DNA from 3 places in the Carboxydocella thermautotrophica DSM 16521 genome. Region 3 is predicted to be linked to each of the others. Evidence: riboswitches for the same ligand, from Rfam matches in the RefSeq annotation. Region 3 holds a riboswitch; each other region holds the start of a gene.

Region 1 (7,010 bases), on a different contig from region 3:
GCAAATTCCTCACCCCCGTAACGGGCGACAATATCATCAGGTCGCACATTCTCCACCAGAATACGGGCAAATTCCTTTAACAGACGGTCCCCGGCCGGATGGCCAAAGGTATCATTGTACTGCTTGAAAAAGTCGACATCCAGCATCAACAAGGAAAGAGGCTTTTTATATAACTGCGCAGCCGCAATCTCTGATTGCAGTAGTTCATAAAATTGCTTCTGGTTATATAAACCAGTTAAACGGTCGGTAATTGCTCTGGTTTGCATTTCCTCAAAGAGCATGGCATTTTCCACCGATAACCCGATCTGGTGGGCCAGAGATGAAAGCAGACTGATCTCACTGGGGGTAAAAGTGTGTTTATGTTTGGTATAGACCTCAATGGTTCCCAGCAGCCCCCCCTTGCCCCTTAAAGGTACCACCAGCAGGGAAACGATCCCTTCAAAGCGTACCATCTGCACCCAGACAGTGCGTTCATCCCTGCGCAAATCATCGGTTGCAGATGGCAAATCGGTCAACATGACCCTGCCGCTATAACCTTCCCCTTTTTTCATCCTTACGGTTTTGACATATTCCCGGCTTAAGCCAATGGATGCTTTAATGCTCAGCTCATCAGCCTTTTCATCATACAGGAAAATAGCGGCATATTTGGCCCCGAATACTCTTTCTATCATTTCCAGGCCTCGTTGCAGGGTTTCGTCCAGATAGCGGGAAGCCACCAGCCCCTTGCTGGCTTCCTGCAAGTTCAGGAGGGAAACCGACAGGGTTTCAATAGCAGCCGCAATCTCCTCCAGCTCACTTCCTACTTTGGGCAGAGGAGAATGCAAATCAAATTTCAACCTCTGAATCCCTTCCTTGATTTTGTCTACATCTGTCAGCAGGGCCCGGGATAACCAGAAAACCCCGGCCAGGCCCATAACAAAGGTTAAAATAAAAACCAGTAAAATTTCGGTTTTCAGTTTATCGATCAGATTTTCAATTGGTTCAATAGTTCGCCAGACAAAGACATGACCAATTATCTGGTCATTACGGATCAGGGGACGCACAATCATCTGTACACCATTTTCAGTAAAAAGGTGTTCTTCCCAGATGTTTTTGTTTTCCAGCTGATGTACCCTGCGCAATAACTGGCGCAAAAACAGTTCTCCGCCCGGCGGTTCCTTTACCGCCACCAGCCAGTCCCGACCTTCCACATGGTAGGCTGCTCCCATCTCATCTGCGCTGCCTACCAGCTCAGCAGTGACCAGCCGTTGCAATTCCGCCTTGAGTTCCTGCCACTTGGTCCCTTCGGCAGCATTAATTACTCCCAGGCGGGCCATGATCATTTCAAAATCCCCTTCTATTTTTTTGTCCAAATGCAAGGATATCCGTTTAACCTGGTCCAGCATTTCGTCTTCAATCACTGATTTAGCCCGATAGACCGCCAGCCAGCCCGTCAGACCACAGGAAAAGAAGACAAGCACCGCTAGAATCAGCGTTAACCTGGTCCTCAGATTCAGTTTCATCTCCCCAAGCCCCTTTCTCCGCCATGAGCCCGAGTTATTCTGCCTGCTATCTAATAATTTATTTGTATTCTCCCTGCTGCAAAAAAATCCTCTTTTTACATAAAACATTACATTAATAGCCAGAATAATAAATGTAATTATCTTTTTCGACACGGGAGGGGAGATAATGAGCAATTGGACTGCACTGTTGATTCCGGTGGCAGCCGGGTCCCTGATGGCTGTACAAGGGGTACTTAACACCCTGCTCAACAAAAACCTCGGCCTCTGGCCTGCCACCCTGCTGGTACATTTGCTGGGACTGGCGGGAGTGGGGGCGGTGCTGATTTTTACCGGTACCGGTTTTCCAACCTGGGGGAAAATCAGTACAGTCCCCTGGTATGCCTATCTGGGGGGTTTTATCAATGTAGCCATTATTGCTACCGTCGTGCTGGGCATTAGCCGCCTGGGGGCCATTTCCGCAACTACAGCAATTATCGTCGGCCAGGTCAGCACCGCCGCCTTGCTGGATTATCTGGGCCTGGCCGGTCTTACGCCCAAACAGCCCCACTGGACCCACCTGGCCGGTCTATTGCTCCTGGTTATCGGTGCCCGTCTATTACTGCAAAAATAAGTCCAGGCCTTAGGCCTGGGCTTTTTGCAGGGCCTGATCCAGGTCAGCGATCAGGTCATTGACATCTTCCAAACCAATGGAGAGGCGGATCATTTCTTCCGTTACCCCGGTTGTCAATTGCTGTTCCGGAGTTAATTGCTGGTGGGTGGTAGAGGCCGGATGAATGACCAGGGATTTGGCATCCCCTACATTGGCCAGATGGGAGAATAATTCAAGGCTATCGATAAATTTCCGGCCTGCCTCCAGACCGCCCTTAATGCCAAAGGTCAGGATAGCTCCCTGGCCTCGGGGCAGGTATTTTTGTGCCCTGGCGTATTCCGGGCTGCTTGCCAAACCAGGATAGTTAACCCATTCTACCAGGGGATGCTGTTCCAACCAGCGGGCTACTTGCAGGGCATTGCTGCTATGCCGCTCCATGCGCAGGGACAGGGTTTCCAGACCCTGCAGGAAAAGGAAGCTGTTGAAGGGACTCAAGCAGGAACCCAGATCCCGCAACAACTGCACTCTGGCCTTAACGATATAAGCCAGCGGCCCCAGGGCTTCATGGTATTTCATCCCGTGGTAGCTGGGATCGGGTTCAGTCAGACCGGGGAATTTACCACTGGCCGACCAGTCAAATTTGCCCCCGTCAATAATGACCCCGCCAATAGAAGTCCCATGGCCTCCGATAAACTTGGTGGCCGAATGGACCACTATATCCGCTCCATGTTCTATGGGCCGGCAGAGGTAAGGCGTCCCCAGGGTGTTGTCCACAATCAGGGGAATCCCGTTTTCATGGGCGATTTCCGCCACCCTTTCTATATCCAGCACATCCAGGCGCGGGTTCCCGATCAGTTCTCCATAAAGGGCTTTGGTCTTAGGGGTAATAGCCTGTCGGTAATTTTCCGGATCCCGGGAGTCGACGAAAATCACCTTGATCCCCAGTTTAGGGAGGGTGTGGGCAAACAGGTTATAGGTCCCGCCATAAAGACTGCTGGAAGCTACGATTTCATCACCGGCCTGGGCCAGGTTAAGGATGGAGAAAGTGATAGCCGCCTGACCGGAGGAAACAGCCAGTGCCCCTACTCCTCCTTCCAGCTGGGCCATCCGCTGTTCAAACACATCAGTAGTGGGATTCATAATCCGGGTATAAATATTGCCCGCTTCCTTCAGGGCAAACAGGTCGGCCGCATGCTGGGAATCACGGAAGCAATAGGATGTAGTCTGATAAATGGGCACAGCCCTGGCTCCAGTAGCAGGATCAGGTTGTTGCCCGCCATGAAGTGCAATCGTGTCAAAGCCTGGTTTTTTGTTCATTATCCTTTCCCCTTTCTTGAAAAAATTAAAAGCGCCCGAGAGGCGCCTGGCATAACCATGCTTCCCTCTCATCTCTCAGGCTTTTGCCTGCAGGATTTGGCACATTTCCGCCTTCAGGCGGCTGTTGCCGGGCTTCATCGGGCCAGTCCCTCCACCACTCGCGATAAGAGTCGCCTATTTATTTGTGTAGTATAACAATAGCATGTATATCTGAGTATGTCAATATAGTTAGTGGGAATTATATTTAAATTTCTTGCAATATCCGTTCCACTACCTGATCATTAATACGGATCTTCGCCTTTTTTTCCACCTCTGCCAACCTTTCCTGCAGTTTATCCTCCCCGCCCCAGTATTGCACCAGCTTCTGTCGTGTCAGCTGGAGCCGGTTATATTTGTGCATCGCCTCCACTGTCAGCCCCCGGGCCTGAATTGTAGCCTGGAAGGTGGCCTCATCGGGAAAATTGGCCCGGATTTCCTTGATAACCGCCTCTACTTCCGCATCAGTAGCTATCAGCTTTAGTCTGGTCGCCTCCTGCATTAATAAAGTTTCCCTGACCAGGTCAGCGATTACCTCTTCCCGGAGCATGGTCAGGGCATGCTCCCGGCTGGGCCCGTTAAAATCCGTGCCCTGAGCCGTGAGGACAAACTTTTTCTTTTCTACCCGGCGTTCAAAGTCAACGGTGCTGATCTTTTCGCCGTTCACTATGGCCGCCGTTTTATTATCCAGCTGCGGAGGAGGGGTAGTCTGTCTGGCACAGCCAGTAATGATGACCAGCAATACGATTACAAGCAACAATAGCTTGCGCATGCTAATCTAATCCTCCTTGCCAGAAAGGCCCCGGGCTTTCCCGGGGCCAAAAGCCTTACTCTTTTTCGAAATCTTCCTTGCCAGCGCCACACATGGGGCAAACCCAGTCTGCCGGCAGAGCTTCAAAAGGAGTGCCAGGAGCAATCCCATTATCCGTATCCCCAACTGCCGGGTCATAGACATAGCCGCAAATAACACAGACGTATTTTTCCATAAGAACATCTCCTTTCTTTTTATCCCTGTCCCAGATCCGCCAGAATCCGGGAAAAATCTGCTTCCGGGTCCGTTTCCATGCCTTTTTCCACCGCCCGTTTTAACTGCCGGGCCAGGCCCTCATCTCCAATGACTATGGCACCAGTGAGCTGACGGCCCTGGAAACACAATTTGCAATAAAAACCCTCTTCGTCTGCCTTGACTTTCTGGCTACCACTCTCAGCCCAGTTGCCTATGGAGAAGACGGATGTGCCCATGACTTTAAGAATCGATGGCGGCGGCACCTCTACATATTTTTCCTCAGCGCCAGCAGCATTCATCCCGGCTACCCGCCCCTGAGCCTGAGCCACTGGCCACAGCCCCCAGACCTGGCCATTGTATTCCGCCACGTCCCCGCAAGCCCAGATTTGGTCCTGGGAAGTGCGAAGATACCGGTCGACCACAATCCCCCGCTGACAGGCAAGTCCGGCAGCCTGGGCTATTTCCAGATTGGGCCGTACTCCGGTGGAAAAGAGAATAAAATCCGCCGGCAGCTGTCGGCCATCGGCCAGTTGCAAAGCTTCTACTTTTTCCGTGCCGGTAATGGCCTGGGCCTGGGCAGCCAGCACCAGTTCAATCCCCGCTCTCTGGGCAGCCCGGTGGAGGTAGGCTGAAGCTTTTTCATCCACCTGGCGAGGCAACAAACGCTGATTGTGTTCTAATACCGCCACCTGAATACCGCGCTGACTGAGAGTCCAGGCCGCTTCCAGCCCCAGCGGTCCCCCTCCGATGATGATCCCTTTTTGGCCTGGCCGGGCGAATTCATTGATTCGTTGGGCATCCTCAGCGGTGCGCAGGGTAAAAACTCCTGCCAGCTGATTGCCCGGTACCGGCGGCAAAAAGGCCCGGCTTCCGGTGGCTATAATCAGGGATGAATAGGAAAGGACACTTCCGTCTTCTAACCGCACCTGACGGGAAGCGGGATCAATCCTTTCCGCCTTTATTCCCAGCCTTAGCTCCACACCCATTTCCTGATACCAGGCCGGAGGTTTTAACAAAAACTTTTCCACCTCAAACTCCTGGCCCAGCAGAAAGGAAAGGCGCAAGCGGTAATAAGGTGGGTACTTCTCCGCTGCTACCAGCGTAACCGGTTGCTCCTTATCCTGCTGGCGAATGCCTTCTATGGCACTGACAGCAGCTACCCCGCCGCCCAAAATTACTATTGCCATAGGCCATACCCCTTTCCTGTCTCCTCTAACGACCGGTTTCATCTTTGCCCAGGCTTTGAGCAAAGGCCACCCCGAACTCAAAACAATCCCTGAGCTCCTTCTCACTGGGTTTAAAGTTGACCCGCAATGCCGGTTGCACTACCTTAAGGCCCAGGGCACTCATCCGTTCCTCCAGCATTCTGGTTGCCTCCCCGCTCCAGCCATAGGAACCGAAGGCGGCAACAGGTTTGTTTTTATTCTTGATGGGACATACCACCGAGAGCAAATCCCAGGCGGGTTTGACAGCATCCCTGTTAATGGTAGGGGAGCCGACCAGAAAAGCCCGGGCTCGTTCTATTTTTGTCTTCAACTCGCTCAGCGGTATTTCGGTAATATCCACCACTTCTACTTCACAGCTATTGACACTGGCAATCCCCCGGGCGATCTCTGCAGCCATCGCCTTGGTGTAGCCATAAGCTGAAATATAGGCGATCAACACCGGACCCTGGTGCTGCTCTGCCAGCAATTGCTTGCTCCACTGTTCATAGAGGTCAACAATTTCCCAGCCCTTGCTGCGCAGAACAGGACCATGTCCCGGGCAGAATACATCTATGGGCAAATTGCGGATTTTATTGATGGCCTCCAGCACGTAACTGGCGAAAGGACTCATGATTACATCATAGTAATAACGCAGGTCAGAACTGAAATCCCCGACCAGGTCATCGAAAATCATAGGGCTGCTGTAATGGCTGCCAAAACTATCACAGGTGATCAGCACTTTATCCTCGGGAATGTAGGTATACATAGAATCCGGCCAGTGCAGGAAGGGGGCCATAATAAACTGCAAGGTTTTCCCTCCCAGGTCTATAGTCATGCCCTCTTTGGCCTCAATCGACGGAAATTCCCGGTTGGTAATGGCTTTCAGAAAGCGCAAAGCAGATTTGGACCCCACCACTTTGGCATTAGGAGCCAGGTCCAGCAGAGCAAAGACGCTGCCAGCATGATCCGGTTCAGTATGGTCAACGATAATATAATCAATATCAGCAGGGTTCACTACCTCTTTCAGCCGGGCCAGGTATTCGGAGAAAAAGCGCTCCTTGACAGTTTCAAATACCGCTATCTTTTCCCCTTTGACAACATAAGAGTTATATGTAGTGCCATGGGCTGTTTCCATCACAATATCAAATACCCTTAAATCCGGGTTCAGGGCCCCTGCCCAGTAAATCCCTTCTTTTATTTTGATCGCTCCAACTCTGTCCATTTAAAATACCCCCTTGTTTTTAGTCTTATTAGGAATTATTATTAATTATATCATATAGCAAAAATCATAGATTGTCAAAAGTTTTTATGTTAAGATATTCTTCATCAGGCAGCAAATACCTGCAAAGGAGTGG
Region 2 (7,010 bases), on a different contig from region 3:
GGGTACCCAATCAGCTGGCAGAAGCACTCCTGGGGCAGGGACTCTGGCCAGGCCCCTTGCCCTCCATCCAGAAACTGCGCCGGGAGGTAACGGCTGGTGAAAGCCGTTTTGACCTGGGCTGGCAGGGAAAAGAGGGGCAGGGGTTTCTGGAGGTCAAGTCAGTTACTCTGGTAGTAGAGGGAGAGGGACGCTTTCCCGATGCTCCGACGACCCGGGGAACCCGGCATCTCCAGCATCTGGCTGAACTGAGTCGACAGGGGTACTGGACCGGGGTGCTGTTTATCATCCAGAGGGATGATGCTCTCACTTTTGTCCCCAATCACGCAACCGACCCGGCTTTTGCCGCAGCATTAAGTAGCGCGGCTGGAGCTGGTGTGCATATCGCAGCTGCTCTCTGCCCGGTGGACGAAGACGGGATCGCTTTTCGGCAATGGCTGCCGGTGAGATTAGCATGAAAAAAGTGGTCAGCATCAGTCTGGGTAGTCCTGCCGGGGATTTTTGCTGGCAGGGCCGGATTGGTGATGAGTTCTTACAGGTGGAACGCCGGGGAGCAGGGGGAGATATTCAGCGGGCCGCTGCCTGGCTCAGGGAGCTGGATGGACAGGTAACTGCCCTGGCCCTGGGGGGAGTGAACCTGGCCTACCAGTTGCCAGGCCGGAGCTGGCCCCTGCCGGAAGGACAATTTCTGGCCCGTCAGGTCAGACAGACGCCGCTTTATGATGGCAGTGATTTTAAAGCGAGCTGGGACCAGCAGTTGATTCTGAGCCAGGCTGAAAAATGGCGGGGGAGCAGAGTGCTGCTGGCTTCTGCCCTGGACCGCCCCTGGCTGGCTCAGGCTCTGCTGACCAGCGGGGCAGACCTCTGGCTGGGGGATGCCTGGCTGGCCCTGGGTTTGCCTCTGCTTTTTCCCGGTCTCAAGGGTTTTCAGGTGCTGGCCCGGCTGACCATGCCTGGTTTAAGGCGGCTGCCCTTGCGTTATCTTTATCCCCAGCGGCAACAGCAGGAAGGGCAGCGACGCTGGCGGCCCCTGGGCCCGCGGACTTTTGACTGGCTGGCCGGGGATAGCCATTTGCTGCAAAAGGGAGCCGGACACTGGCCGCAGGCCCGGATCCTGGCCAGCACTGTCAGGCCCCGGGATTTAACGCCTTTTGCCGGGCGTTTATACTATCTTTACCCCTGTCTGGCACCTGGCCTCAGTCCGGGGGCCAATCTCTGGGAAGCCATCGCTTCTGCACTGAGCATGGATGGCATCGGATTCTGGCAAAAATATCACAGCTTTGCAGGCAAGTGCCTGGGGGAGGGCAAATTATGCTGACAATCTGGCAATTGTTTCTGGCTTTTTTTAAAGTAGGCATTTTCGGCTATGGTGGTGGCCCGGCAGCCATTCCGCTGGCCCAGCAGGAAGTGGTGGAAAATTACCACTGGATGAGCAAAGAGGAATTCACTGATATGCTGGCCATGGCCAATGCCCTGCCCGGACCTATTGCCACCAAGATGGCAGCTTATGTAGGTTATAAAATGGCCGGCTGGTGGGGGGCGGTTGTTGCTCTGGCTGGCGTAGTGGTGCCCACTGCCGTAGCGGTGGTGGCCCTGGGGGCTTTTTTCTGGCGTTATCGCCATCACCCGGGGATTGCAGGGATGTTGAAGGCGGTACGGCCCGTGGTGGTTGTGCTGCTGATTCAGACAGCCTGGGAAATGGGAGCAAATGCCTTTCCCGACCAGTTCACCTGGATAATTGCGGCTGCTTCCCTGCTGGCCCTGCTCTGGCTTAAAATCCACCCGGCCTGGGTGATTTCAGTTAGTATGGCCCTGGGTTTTTTTCTGCAAGTGGGACTTTTTAAGGAGGGACGGTAGTTATGGCAGTAAAAGTAACAGGAATCGGCAGTTTGCCCCATCAGGAGATTGAAGCAGGACTGGCATTAATCCAAAAATATATGGGAGACTGGCCGCACTGGCCGCAATTTCCCGCCCGGGGCTGGCAGGAGGAGTTTGTACCCCAGTATGTTTCCCCGCTCATCCAGCTGGGTCTGGTAGAAAAAAGAGGTACAAAACTGGTTTTTGCTACCGACGGGGAAGATTTTGCCCTGCGTCTGGCGGATTTCTACGAACTTTACCTGGCAGCTCAGGAGGGGGAGAGCAGGGCTCTGGCCGCTTTTGCCCTGCCGGAAGCAAGTGCCAGCGGCCTTTACGCCCTGGTCCGTTCCATTCAGGCTGGCAACTGGCAGGCCCAGGGAGTAAAAGGCCAGCTGAGTGGCCCCATTACCATCGGCTTTCAGCTCTTGCAACCCGATGGCCGGGCGGCTTACTATGATGAGCAGTTGCGGGACGTGATCCTGAAGGCCTGTGAAATGGGAGCCCGCTGGCAGACCCGTTTTTTGCGGGAAGAAACGGGGTTGCCGGTAATAGTCTCGGTGGATGATCCAGGTATCTATGCTCTGGGGCTATCCACCCACATTACCCTGACCCGGGAAGGCATCAAGGAGGATTTGACCACGGTTATGACTGCCATCAAGGCCGAGGGCGGAAGAACCGGTCTGCATTGCTGTGCCGGTACGGACTGGTCCATGGTGATGGAATGCCCGCTGGATATTCTCTTCTTTGATGCCTATGAATATCTTACCTCCTTGCTGGTACATATACCGGCTTTGCAGGCCTATTTCCAGCGAGGTGGGGAAGTGGCCTGGGGACTGGTACCCACTTCTCCCCGGATTGAGACTGAGACCGCAGAGTCCCTGCTGGCCCGCTGGCAGGAAGTGCTGGCAGCCCTGGAACAGCGAGGACTGGACCGGGAACTGGTGCTGCCCCGGAGCTGGCTGACTCCCAGCTGTGGCACAGGAACCCTGTCTGTGGCAGCAGCGGAAAAGGTTTACCATATAACAGCTGAGCTGGCGGAAAAAATTTTCTAAAACAGTTGACATTTTCCCCTGATCTGCATAAAATAGCTTTGTAAACAATTTCATAGGAATTCGTACTCTTATCCAGAGAGGTGGAGGGACTGGCCCGATGAAACCCGGCAACAGCCCATGCGTTGGGGACGACGGATGGGAAATGTGCCAATTCCTGCAGGTGTTTACCTGACAGATAAGAGGAAGAAGGCTATTTATGTCCTCTTCTGCTTATCTGCAGGAGAGGATTTTTTGTTTTCGGGAAAGGGGTGCAGACGATGAGAAAACAGAACCAATGGCAAAAAATTCAGGGGCTGCAACAGTTGCTGGCCAGAGAAACCTGCTGGTATGCTTACAGCCGCAGTGCCTGGTACCGGCAGCTCTGGGATCGCTGGCAACTCCATCCCAAGGACCTGACCGACTGGCAGGTATTTGGCCGCTGGCCCCAGGTGGAAATAGATGATTGGCCGGAAGGAATTCAGCTGACTGAAGAAGAATACTGGAATGGGTTGATCACCGTTACCGATGGCCGGGGTGGCCGCCGGCTGGTGCCCTATACCAGCAAGGACAAGGAACAGGGGATTGAGGCCTACCAGACTCTCTTTCAATTTGCCGGTATCGGCAAAGGGGATAAGGTGGTAATCTGCCCGCCCCTGCCGGGCCTGCTGGACTGGGCCGTTCCGGCCCTGGAACGGCTGGGAGCCTTACCGGTGTTGATTGAAGCCCGGGCTCTGGCCTCCACCCTGGTGGGCAAGGAACCCACCGTGCTGATCATGGGAAAGGAGCAACTGCCTTACCTCTATGGGCTGCCCCTGAAACGGCTGTTGCTGGTCTGGCTGGAAGGGGAAGAAGGGGGCCTGGCGGAGGCCATCCAGGAGGCGCGGCAAATCAGCAACGGGGAGGTAACGGCTCTGGTGCAGCCAGCCTGGTTGCCCTTCCCGGCAGCCATTACCTGTGAAAAGGGCAGTATCCACTGGTTGCATGAACATGTTCTGGCCCAGCAGTCTCCTGGCAACCGACTGCTGCTGACCAGCCTGCGCCTGCAGGCCTGGCCCCTGGTCCGATATGTCAGCCAGCTCAAAGGTATCTGGTCCACTTCCCCCTGTGCCTGTGGTCGGGATGATACTCCGGTGTTGATCAGCCTGGCTACCTGGGGCAAGGAAAAGAAAAGGGGGGGCCAGAGCAATGCCGCAGCCCGCTAAATCCTGTCAGCTTTGCCAGACCTGTCTCAAGCAGCAGACCTTTGACATTTGTCCGGTGCGAGCCTGTGCCAAAGGCTTGAACAGCGGGCCCTGTGGGGGCACCAGGCCGGGCGGCCAGTGCGAGGTGGGCAGCCGCCGCTGCGGCTGGGCCCTGATCTTTCAAAAAGCCAAAACCGCTGCAGTTGCTCTGCCAGCGAATGCGGGCATCAATTTGAAATTCTACGGATAAGGAGAGGTAGCCTTGTTGCAGCAAAAACTGGCTCAGGGGCGTCAGGTATTAACGGTTGAGTTGCCCCCGCCCCGGGGGATTGCTTTTCAGGAAGTGCTGGAGCTGGCCCTTGCTATCAAAGAGAAAGTTACAGCTTATAATATCACCGATAACCAGCGAGCGGTCATGCGCATGAGCCCGGTAGCAATGGCCGCTCTTTTGCTTCAGGCTGGCCTGGAACCTATTTGCCAGTTTACCTGCCGGGATCGCAACCGTTTGGCTCTGCAGTCGGAAATCCTGGGGGCAGCAGCTCTGGGTGTGCGCAATTTTTTGCTGCTAACCGGGGACCATACGCTGGTGGGGGACTGTCCTGGCGCCAAACCGGTTTTTGACCTGGATTCGGTCCAATTGCTGGCTGCTGCTGACAATTTGCGCCGGGGTTTTGCCTTAAACGGTGAACCCTTGCAGGGAGTACCGGATTTGTTTCTGGGGGCGGTGGTCAACCCGGCACCGGAACTCAGGGAAATGCAGATCTGGAAACTGCAGAAAAAAATCCGGGCCGGGGCAGCCTTTGTCCAGACCCAGGCCATCTATGACCCCGGCATCCTGGCGGATTTCCTGCAAGAGGCGGGGGAATTGGGCGTCCCCATCCTGGCCGGGGTGATACCACTGCGTTCCGCCCGGATGGCGCATTTTATGAATGCCAACATTCCCGGCATTCAGGTGCCCCCGGCTATGATCCGCGCCCTGGAAAAAGCAACAGATCCTCTGGCGGAGGGGCTGGCCATAACCGTTGAGCTCATCCGCGAGCTCAGAACCCTGGTGCCGGGTATCCACATCATGCCGGTCAATACCTTGCGGGCTTTGCCCACTTTGCTGGCCCGTCTGGAGGGAGAAGAACATGAAGGTTGATTATCACATTCACACCGCCCGCTGCGGCCATGCCAGCGGCAGGATGGAAGAATATGTAGAGGCAGCCCTGGCCCGTGGTTTTGCGGAAATAGGCTTTGCTGATCATCTGCCCATGTACTGGTTGCCGGAAGCCAAACGGGACCCGGAAATCGCCATGACCTTTGCCCAGTTACCCGGCTATGTGGCAGAGGTTAAGCAATTGCAACAAAAATATCCAGGTATCTCCATCCGCCTTGGCATAGAAGCTGACTACCTGCCGGGCTGTAAACCCCGGCTCCTGCAAGCTCTGGCCGGTTATGACTGGGACTATATCATCGGCTCGGTACACTTCCTGGATGACTGGGGCTTTGATGATCCCCGGCAACTGGAGGAATATAACCGGCGGGATCCGGAACAATACTGGGAAGAATATTATCGCCTGATCCAGGAATCGGCCCTGGCCGGGGTTTTCGATATCATCGGCCATGCTGATTTGATTAAGAAGTTTGATCCACCCCGGCCCAGCCAGTTGTATCGCCTCTATGATGAGACTGTGGCAATCCTGGCCCAATGCCAGGTGGCAGTGGAAATCAATACAGCCGGCTGGCGGGTACCGGCCAGGGAACAGTTTCCGGATGCCGATTTTCTGGCCCGCTGCGCCCGGGCTGGCGTGCCGGTCACCTTTGGTTCCGATGCCCACAAGCCGGAGCAGGTAGGATATAACTGGGATAAGGCGATAGACCTGTTGAAAGCGGTAGGATATCGGGAAATCGCCTTCTTCAAGTCAAGAAAAATTTTTTTGCAGCCTCTATAGATAAAGAGGAAATTCACGAATTCTGTCGAATGGTAATCATTATTAATAAAACCGGGGGGAGTGAAGACAATGGCAGTAAACTGGACGCCAGCCCTGGCGGTAGGAGTAGCGGAAATTGACCGGCAACATCAGGAACTGTTTCGCCGCATTGATAACCTGTTAACCGCCATGTCCCAGGGGAAGGGTAAGGAAGAAGTGGGCAATATCCTGAAGTTTCTCGAAGACTATGTGGTGGTGCACTTTACCGCTGAAGAAAAACTGATGCAGAGCCACAACTATCCCGCTTTTAATGAACACCTGGCCCAGCATCAGGCCTTTATTCAGGATTTTGCCAAACTGAAAGAGCAGTTTAACCGGGAAGGTCCTTCTACCATGGTGGTTCTTGCGGTACAGCGCCGGGTGGTGGACTGGTTGCGGGAACACATCAGTCAACGGGATAAAGCCATCGGCGAATTTTTGCAAAAAGGGAAGTAAAGAAGAAAAACATTAATTGAGGACAGCGGGTTCTATGCGGTCTAAAAGCATGGAACCCGCTGTTTTATGTAGCAGTGATTAAAAGTTTTTGGGACTTTTTTTTCAGCCAGCAGCAGGAAAAAAGCGATAAATAGAGAATATAGTGGAGTAAAGTGGTGAGAAGTGGTTAGTTGTGGTGGCGAAGTGGGGTGAAAGTGGATGTTCATGGGGGAATATCATCATACCATCGATCCCAAAGGCCGGTTGATTATTCCCGCCAAACTCAGGACTGGCCTGGGAGATCGCTTTGTCGCCACCAAAGGCATGGACAATTGCCTTTTTCTTTACCCCATGAACGAATGGCAGGTCTTAGAACAAAAGCTGAAAGCCTTACCTTTCACCCGGGCTGATGCCAGGGCCTTTGTCCGTTTTTTCTTTTCCGGGGCTACTGAATGTGAAGTGGACAAGCAGGGGAGGATCCTGTTGCCGGCTAACCTGAGGGAATATGCCAAACTGGATAAGGATGTGGTATTCCTGGGGGTTTCCAGCCGGGTGGA
Region 3 (7,010 bases):
GAGAAAGACAGTGGTATTAAGGAAAGGAGGTCAGTCCAGTGGCCGGGACCGGAGTATATAACGGGAAAATCCTGGAACACCGCCATCTCAATGATTATTACAGTCTTTTAACCATAGAAGTACCGGAAATCGCCATGTATGCCAAACCGGGACAATTTGTCATGGTAGCTTGCCGGGAGCAGGGGAGTCTGGATCCCCTGCTGCGCCGGCCCTTGAGCTTGCATAATATCCTCGCCGATGATGGGCAGATCCAGCTGCTCTACCAGCTACGGGGTAAGGGAACAACCTGGTTATGGCAGCGTAGACCCGGGGAAACTTTAAGCCTGCTGGGCCCGCTAGGCCGGGGCTTTCGTCTGCCTCCTGAGGTTAACAAGGCAGTGCTGGTGGGAGGAGGAATTGGCAATGCTCCATTGCTGCCCATTGCCCAGGTGCTGGCCCAGTTTGAGCTGGAAAGCCGCTTTTTCACCGGCGCCAGAAGCGAGGCCCATCTGGTAGGGGTGGAACCCATCGCTGCTCTGGGCATTCCGGTACATATTAGCACTGAAGATGGTTCCGTCGGTCGGCAGGGCCTGGTTACCGAGGAGCTGGCAGTTTATCTAGAACGGGAAAGGCCGGACTATCTCTATGCCTGTGGTCCTTTGCCCATGCTTAAAGCGGTAGTTAAACTAGCCCGGCAATATGGTATGGCCGGACAGGTTTCCCTGGAAGAGACTATGGCCTGTGGCATTGGCATCTGCCTGGGCTGTGACTGTGGTGGCAAAAAGGTCTGTAAGGAAGGGCCGGTCTTTGCCATCGAGGAGGTGGTGCTGAATGACTGAGCCCAACCTCACTACCAGCCTGGGGGCTTTGCAGCTGGCCAATCCGGTACTGACAGCTTCCGGTACCTGCGGCTTCGGGCTGGAACTCACTCCTTTCGGAGATTTGAACCAGCTGGGGGGAGTAATCCTGAAAGGCACTACCCTTACTCCCAGAGCAGGCAATCCAACTCCCCGTCTGGCAGAAACACCGGCCGGGGTTCTCAACGCTATCGGACTGGAAAACCCGGGGATAGAAGGATTGTGCCGGGATGTCCTGCCTCGGCTCACTGCTTTTCAATGCTCTTTTCTGGCCAATATTTCCGGCAATACAGTAGAGGAGTACGGGGAGCTGGCTGCCCGCCTGGAGGGAGAAGCGGTGATTGCAGCTATTGAAGTCAATGTCAGTTGTCCCAATGTCAAACAGGGGGGCATTATGTTCGGCACCCAGGCTGAAGCCCTGGCCGAGGTAACCAGAACGGTTAAAGCCCATACCACCAAACCGGTGATAATCAAACTTACCCCCAATGTAACGGACATCGTGGCTCTAGCCCGGGCTGCTGCTGAAGCAGGGGCTGATGCCCTTTCCCTGATCAATACCTTGCAGGGAATGGCCATTGATATCCGGCGCCGACGGCCGGTACTGGCCAATATTTTTGGGGGTCTGGCCGGACCGGCCATCAAGCCGGTGGCTTTGCGCTGTGTCTGGCAGGTTCATCAGGCTTTACCGGAAATGCCTCTGCTCGGTGGCGGAGGTATTATGAGCGGGGAGGATGCCATCGAATTTTTCCTGGCCGGTGCCAGTGCGGTCAGCATCGGTACTGCTACCCTGGTGGACCCCCGGGCTCCCTGGCGGATCCTGGCGGAAATCGAGGAGTTCTGCCGCCGGGAAGGGGTCAGGGATTTGGGTGAACTCATCGGGGCCGCCCACAGGAAGGAGGAATAATGGCCGTGGAAAAACTGATTCTGGCCCTGGATGTAGATACACTGGCGGAAGCCCAGCGCCTGGTCAGCCTCACTGCCGACTATGTAGGTATGTACAAAGTGGGGATGCAGCTTTATTATAGCTGTGGCCCTGAGTTGCTCAGCTGGTTTCGCCAGAATAACCTCAGAGTCTTTCTCGACCTGAAACTGCATGATATTCCCAATACTGTGGAACAGGCCAGCCGGGTTCTGGCCAGCTATGGGGTGGAGATGTTCAATGTCCATGCCGCCGGGGGACCAATCATGCTGAAAGCAGCTCTGGCCGGGGCTCAGGCCGGTGCAGTAGCAGGCAAGCGGCCACTGTTGCTGGCGGTTACCGTCCTGACCAGTTTTAGCCAGAGCGAATGGGAAGCCACTCTGGGGCAAAAAGAGGAAATCGGCCAGCGCGTCCAGGCCTGGGCCCGCCTGGCCAGGCAATGCGGCCTGGATGGCGTGGTAGCTTCTTCCCGGGAACTGCCTTTAATACAGCAAGCCTGTGGCCCTGAGTTCGTTACTGTTATCCCCGGCATCCGTCCTCTTTGGGCGGCAGCAGGGGACCAGCAGCGCATCATGACCCCGGCCCAGGCTCTGCGGGCAGGGGCCCATTATCTGGTGGTAGGACGGCCGATTACCGGCAGTGCTGATCCTCGCGAGGCAGCACGCCGGGTGGCAGAGGAAATGGCTGAGGTTCTAGCAGAGGGAGGTAAGATGAGATGTTAAGTCAGGCTGATGTGATTGCCATTTTCGAGAAATGTGGTGCTTTACTGCAGGGACATTTTTTGCTGACCTCAGGAAAACACAGTGACCGCTACCTGCAATGCGCCCAGGTTTTACAATACCCTGAATATACCCGCATGATCTGTGCCAGTCTGGTGGAACAACTGGGGGAAGAACCGGAAATAGATGTGGTAGTAGGACCGGCTATGGGTGGAGTGATCGTAGCTTATGAAATCGGACGGCAGCTGGGCAAACGGGCTCTGTTCACGGAACGGGAAGAGGGGAAAATGCGGTTGCGCCGCAATTTCAGCATCAGGCCGGGAGAACGGGTGCTGGTGGTAGAAGATGTTATCACCACCGGCGGTTCTGTTCAAGAGGTTATTGATGTGGTCAAAGCGGCAGGAGGAGAAGTGGTAGGGGTAGCCGTTCTGGTGGACCGCAGTAACGGCAGGGCTGATTTTGGCGTACCCCTCTACAAGGCACTAACTGTGGCAGCAGTGGCCTGGGAACCGGAAGTCTGTCCCCTTTGCCAGGCCGGGGAACCGGCAGTCAAACCGGGTTCGCGGGGTTTAAAATGAGAGAGAGGTCCCGGATTTGGGACCTCTTTTCCTTTACAGGGGCAGAACTGCTCCCTGATACTTCTCTTCAATGAATTTCTTGATTTCCGGGCTGAGCAGGACTTCACCCAGAGCCTTGATAGCTTCCTTGTTCTCGTCTCCTTTACGAACAGCGATAATATTGCCAAAGGTTTGGGCAGCCTCACTGTTTTTGTCTTCAGAAACCAGGGCATCCTTACCGGCGTTCAAACCGGCCTCGACAGCATAGTTACCATTGATGACTGCCAGATCCACATCAGGCAGGGAACGGGGAATCTGGGCGGCATCCAGTTCCTGGATTTCCAGCTGTTTGGGGTTTTCGATAATGTCCTGTTTGGTGGCCTTTAAGCCTACTCCGGGCTTGACTTTGATCAGACCGGCCTTTTCCAGCAGGAGCAGAGCCCGGGCTTCATTGGTGGGGTCATTGGGCACTGCGATTTTGGCCTTTTCCGGCAGTTGAGCCAGGTCTTTGACTTTACCGGGGTAGATACCCATCGGCTCGAAGTGAACTTTGACGGTATAAGTCAGATCCAGCTTGTTTTCCTTACTGAAGTCCTCCAGATAGGGGACGTGCTGGAAGTAATTGGCATCCAATTCACCATTAGCCAGGGCTTTGTTAGGCAAGATGTAGTCAGTAAACTCCACAATTTCCAGCTTGATGCCTTTTTTCTCCAGCAGCGGCTTGGCTGCTTCCAGAATTTCCTTGTGGGGAACGGGGGTGGCACCTACTTTAAGTACTACTGTTTCTTTGGCAGCGGGTTGTTCAGCTGCCTTTTCCTGCTGGCCGCCACAGCCGCTGATTAATCCTGCCAGCAGGGCCAGACCGGTGATGAGAGTCAGAGCTTTGCGTTTGAACATTTTTGTTACCTCCTTATTTATGTTTTTTATTGTATAGCTTGGCAAGATAGTTGCCAAAACTTTGAATGACTTGGACCAGAATAACCAGCACCGCGATGGTGGCCAGCATGATCTCGGTCTTATAGCGATAATATCCGTATTTGACCGCCAGGTCTCCCAGACCGCCGCCGCCGACAAAACCAGCCATGGCTGAATAACCGATGAGGGTAATGGCTGTAATGGTGGCACCCAGAATCAGTGAAGGGATGGATTCTGGCAACAGGACTTTAAAAATTATCTGGAGCGGGGTTGCTCCCATGGCTAAAGCTGCTTCCACCAGGCCGCGGTCCACTTCTTTGAGAGATGTTTCGACCATCCGGCCGACAAAAGGAACAGCACCAATGACCAGGGGCACTGTGGCAGCAGTAGTGCCAATAGATGTTCCCACCAGTAACCGGGTCAGAGGGATAACTGCCACCAGCAGGATAATAAAAGGGATGGAGCGGGTGGCATTGACGATAGCTCCCAGAGTCCGGTTGAGGAGAGGGCTTTCCCAGATGTGTCCTTTTTCAGTTGTTACCAGGATTACTCCCAAGGGCAAACCAAAGATATAGGATAGTACCATAGCGATGCCGGTCATATACAGGGTTTCCCCCAGGCCTACCCAGAGCAGTTGCAATTCATTAGAACTCATATTCCAGCACCTCCACCTTTAGCCCGGTTGTGTGTAAGTAGCTAAGGGCCTTTTCCACTTCCAGGGAGTCACCGCTGATGTCCAGAGTCAGGATGCCCAGGGGTTGTCCCTTGATATAGTCGATATTGCCGGCCATGATATTTACTGTTACAGCGAATTTTTGCCCCAGGGTGGCCACTATCGGTTCAGCGGCATTGACGCCGGTAAAGACAAGCCGAACCAGGCGGTGAAAACCGGGCCGGTGGACAATCTGCCGGTAGAAGTCTGATGGCAGGTCCAGCTGATACAGGCTTTCGATAAAGGCTCTGGTGGTCTCCCGGGTGGGGTGGGCAAACACATCCAGTACCGGGCCGGATTCGATAATTTCTCCAGCTTCCATGACATAGACGGTATCACAGATTTCCTTGATCACATCCATTTCATGGGTGATAAGTAAAATGGTCAGTCCCAGCTGCTGATTGATATCCAGCAATAATTGCAGGATAGACCGGGTGGTGGCAGGGTCTAAGGCTGAGGTTGCCTCATCGCATAACAGGACACTGGGATTGCTGGCCAGAGCCCTGGCGATGCCAACCCGCTGTTTTTGGCCTCCACTGAGCTGGGCCGGATAGTTGTCGGCCCGATCGGTCAAGCCAACCAGCTCCAGCAATTCATCGACGCGCTTTTTGATTTCCGCCCGGGGTACACCGGCGATTTCCAGGGGGAAGGCGATATTTTCCCGCACGGTACGAGAAGAAAGTAAGTTAAAATGCTGAAAAATCATGCCCATTTTGCGCCGGGCCTGGCGCAGCTGTTCACCCCGCAAGCTGGTAATCTCCTGTCCATCGACGACAATGGTACCTGAAGTCGGAGTTTCCAGCAGGTTGACACAGCGGATGAGTGTACTTTTGCCGGCACCGCTGTAACCGATGATGCCGGCGATTTCCCCTTTGGATACAGACAGGTTAATATTTTTCAGGGCCTGTACCGGTCCATTGGGGCCTTGAAAAACTTTACTTAGTTCAGTAATTCTGATCATTGCTACCTCTCCTGTGCTAAAAATTAAAGGCACCCGAGAGGTGCCTTTTTATACAGGTTACCTCTCTTATCTCTCAGGCAGTTTGCCTGCAGGAATTGGCACATTTCCGTCTCATAGACGGCTGTTGCCGGGTTTCATCGGGCCAGTCCCTCCACCTCTCTGGATAAGAGTCTTATCCCTATGCGTTTATCGTAAGCCAACGATAAATAAATTATCAGGTATTACAGGAAGTGTCAAGAGTTAAAACTCAATTTTTATTAATTTATTTTCCCAGGTACGTAAAATGGCATGATCTTTGGCTATTACTTTAGCGTAGTCAGGACTAACGGGGATTTTACCAAGACCACCTGGTGCGTTTACGATATACTGGGGAACTGCCAGGCCAGATGTTTGGCCTCGCAATTGGTCAATAATTTTTATTCCTGTGGTAATGGGGACACTGAAGTGAGCTGTACCCAGTACTTTTTTGGGATGGAAGATATAATAGGGACGGATTCGAACCTTGAGTAACTCCTGGTTCAGCTTTTTCATGACATGAGGATTATCATTAATACCCCTTAATAACACGGCCTGGTTGCCCAGCACCACTCCGGCCTTAATCAGGCGGTCAATGGCCTGTTTAGCTTCAGGGGTGACCTCTCGGGGATGGTTGAACTGGGTATTTATATATATAGGCGGATGCTTTTCTAATATAGCGGCCAGCTCTGGAGTAATGCGCTGGGGCAGGGTTACCAGTGCCCTGGTGCCGATGCGCTTGATTTCCACATGGGGAATCCGATCCAGCTCGGTTAATAACCAGTCCAGACGGGAATCGGAAAGCAACAGGGCATCACCGCCGGTAATCAGCACATCCCGGATTTCCGGGTTTTTCCGAATGTAATCCAGGGCCTGTTCCAGCTGATCCAGGGCCAGATGGCGATCGATTGTACCGATATTGCGTCTTCGCTGGCAATGCCGGCAGTACATGGCACACTGGTTGGTAACATTGATAATTAATCGATCAGGATAACGCCTGGTAATGCCGGGAGCAGGGGAAGAGTATTCTTCACCCATGGGATCAAGTTCTCCTTTTTCATCCTGCAGTTCCTGGATTTGAGGGATGGCTTGCAGACGCACCGGATCATCGGGGTTGTTCCAGTCCATTACAGCCAGGTAATATGGTGAAATGGCCCAGCGAAACCTTTTTCCAATGGTGTTTAAATCAGCTATCTTTTTTTCGGATAAAGGAATAAATTGCGCCAGTTGCTCCGCTGTAGTAATACGGTTACTGATTTGCCATTTCCAGTCCTGCCAGTTATGTTCTGAAGCTTGAAATGCTGTCAGGATACGTTCCTTTTGCTGAAGGAATTGTTCAAAAGTAGTGAACCCGGTTGGAATATGGTCTTTTATTT

What was found. Region 3 has a riboswitch for S-adenosylmethionine ahead of B5D20_RS03600 (methionine ABC transporter ATP-binding protein). Riboswitches for the same ligand answer to the same signal wherever they lie in the genome.
Region 1: linked by a shared signal. The riboswitch ahead of B5D20_RS06350 (homocysteine synthase) and the one ahead of B5D20_RS03600 (methionine ABC transporter ATP-binding protein) in region 3 are both predicted to bind S-adenosylmethionine.
Region 2: linked by a shared signal. The riboswitch ahead of B5D20_RS02070 (phenylacetate--CoA ligase family protein) and the one ahead of B5D20_RS03600 (methionine ABC transporter ATP-binding protein) in region 3 are both predicted to bind S-adenosylmethionine.

What each region holds. Positions count from the first base shown of each region.
Region 1 covers NZ_FUXM01000012.1:24,111-31,120, forward strand. The annotation lists gene B5D20_RS06340 (diguanylate cyclase) at 1-1,502, opposite strand, end outside; gene B5D20_RS06345 (DMT family transporter) at 1,669-2,112, shown strand; gene B5D20_RS06350 (homocysteine synthase) at 2,122-3,408, opposite strand; SAM riboswitch class I at 3,474-3,578, opposite strand; gene B5D20_RS06355 (SurA N-terminal domain-containing protein) at 3,653-4,216, opposite strand; gene rd (rubredoxin) at 4,272-4,430, opposite strand; gene B5D20_RS06365 (NAD(P)/FAD-dependent oxidoreductase) at 4,450-5,637, opposite strand; gene B5D20_RS06370 (FprA family A-type flavoprotein) at 5,663-6,877, opposite strand.
Region 2 covers NZ_FUXM01000003.1:70,903-77,912, forward strand. The annotation lists gene sfsA (DNA/RNA nuclease SfsA) at 1-455, shown strand, start outside; gene B5D20_RS02055 (hypothetical protein) at 452-1,315, shown strand; gene B5D20_RS02060 (chromate transporter) at 1,309-1,854, shown strand; gene B5D20_RS02065 (uroporphyrinogen decarboxylase/cobalamine-independent methonine synthase family protein) at 1,857-2,906, shown strand; SAM riboswitch class I at 2,972-3,088, shown strand; gene B5D20_RS02070 (phenylacetate--CoA ligase family protein) at 3,164-4,087, shown strand; gene B5D20_RS02075 (methylenetetrahydrofolate reductase C-terminal domain-containing protein) at 4,071-4,316, shown strand; gene B5D20_RS02080 (methylenetetrahydrofolate reductase) at 4,329-5,207, shown strand; gene B5D20_RS02085 (histidinol-phosphatase HisJ family protein) at 5,197-6,000, shown strand; gene B5D20_RS02090 (bacteriohemerythrin) at 6,070-6,474, shown strand; gene mraZ (division/cell wall cluster transcriptional repressor MraZ) at 6,673-7,010, shown strand, end outside.
Region 3 covers NZ_FUXM01000005.1:90,475-97,484, reverse strand. The annotation lists gene carB (carbamoyl-phosphate synthase large subunit) at 1-20, shown strand, start outside; gene B5D20_RS03630 (dihydroorotate dehydrogenase electron transfer subunit) at 39-818, shown strand; gene B5D20_RS03625 (dihydroorotate dehydrogenase) at 811-1,740, shown strand; gene pyrF (orotidine-5'-phosphate decarboxylase) at 1,740-2,477, shown strand; gene pyrE (orotate phosphoribosyltransferase) at 2,471-3,052, shown strand; gene B5D20_RS03610 (MetQ/NlpA family ABC transporter substrate-binding protein) at 3,086-3,928, opposite strand; gene B5D20_RS03605 (methionine ABC transporter permease) at 3,942-4,601, opposite strand; gene B5D20_RS03600 (methionine ABC transporter ATP-binding protein) at 4,591-5,619, opposite strand; SAM riboswitch class I at 5,683-5,789, opposite strand; gene eam (glutamate 2,3-aminomutase) at 5,860-7,010, opposite strand, start outside.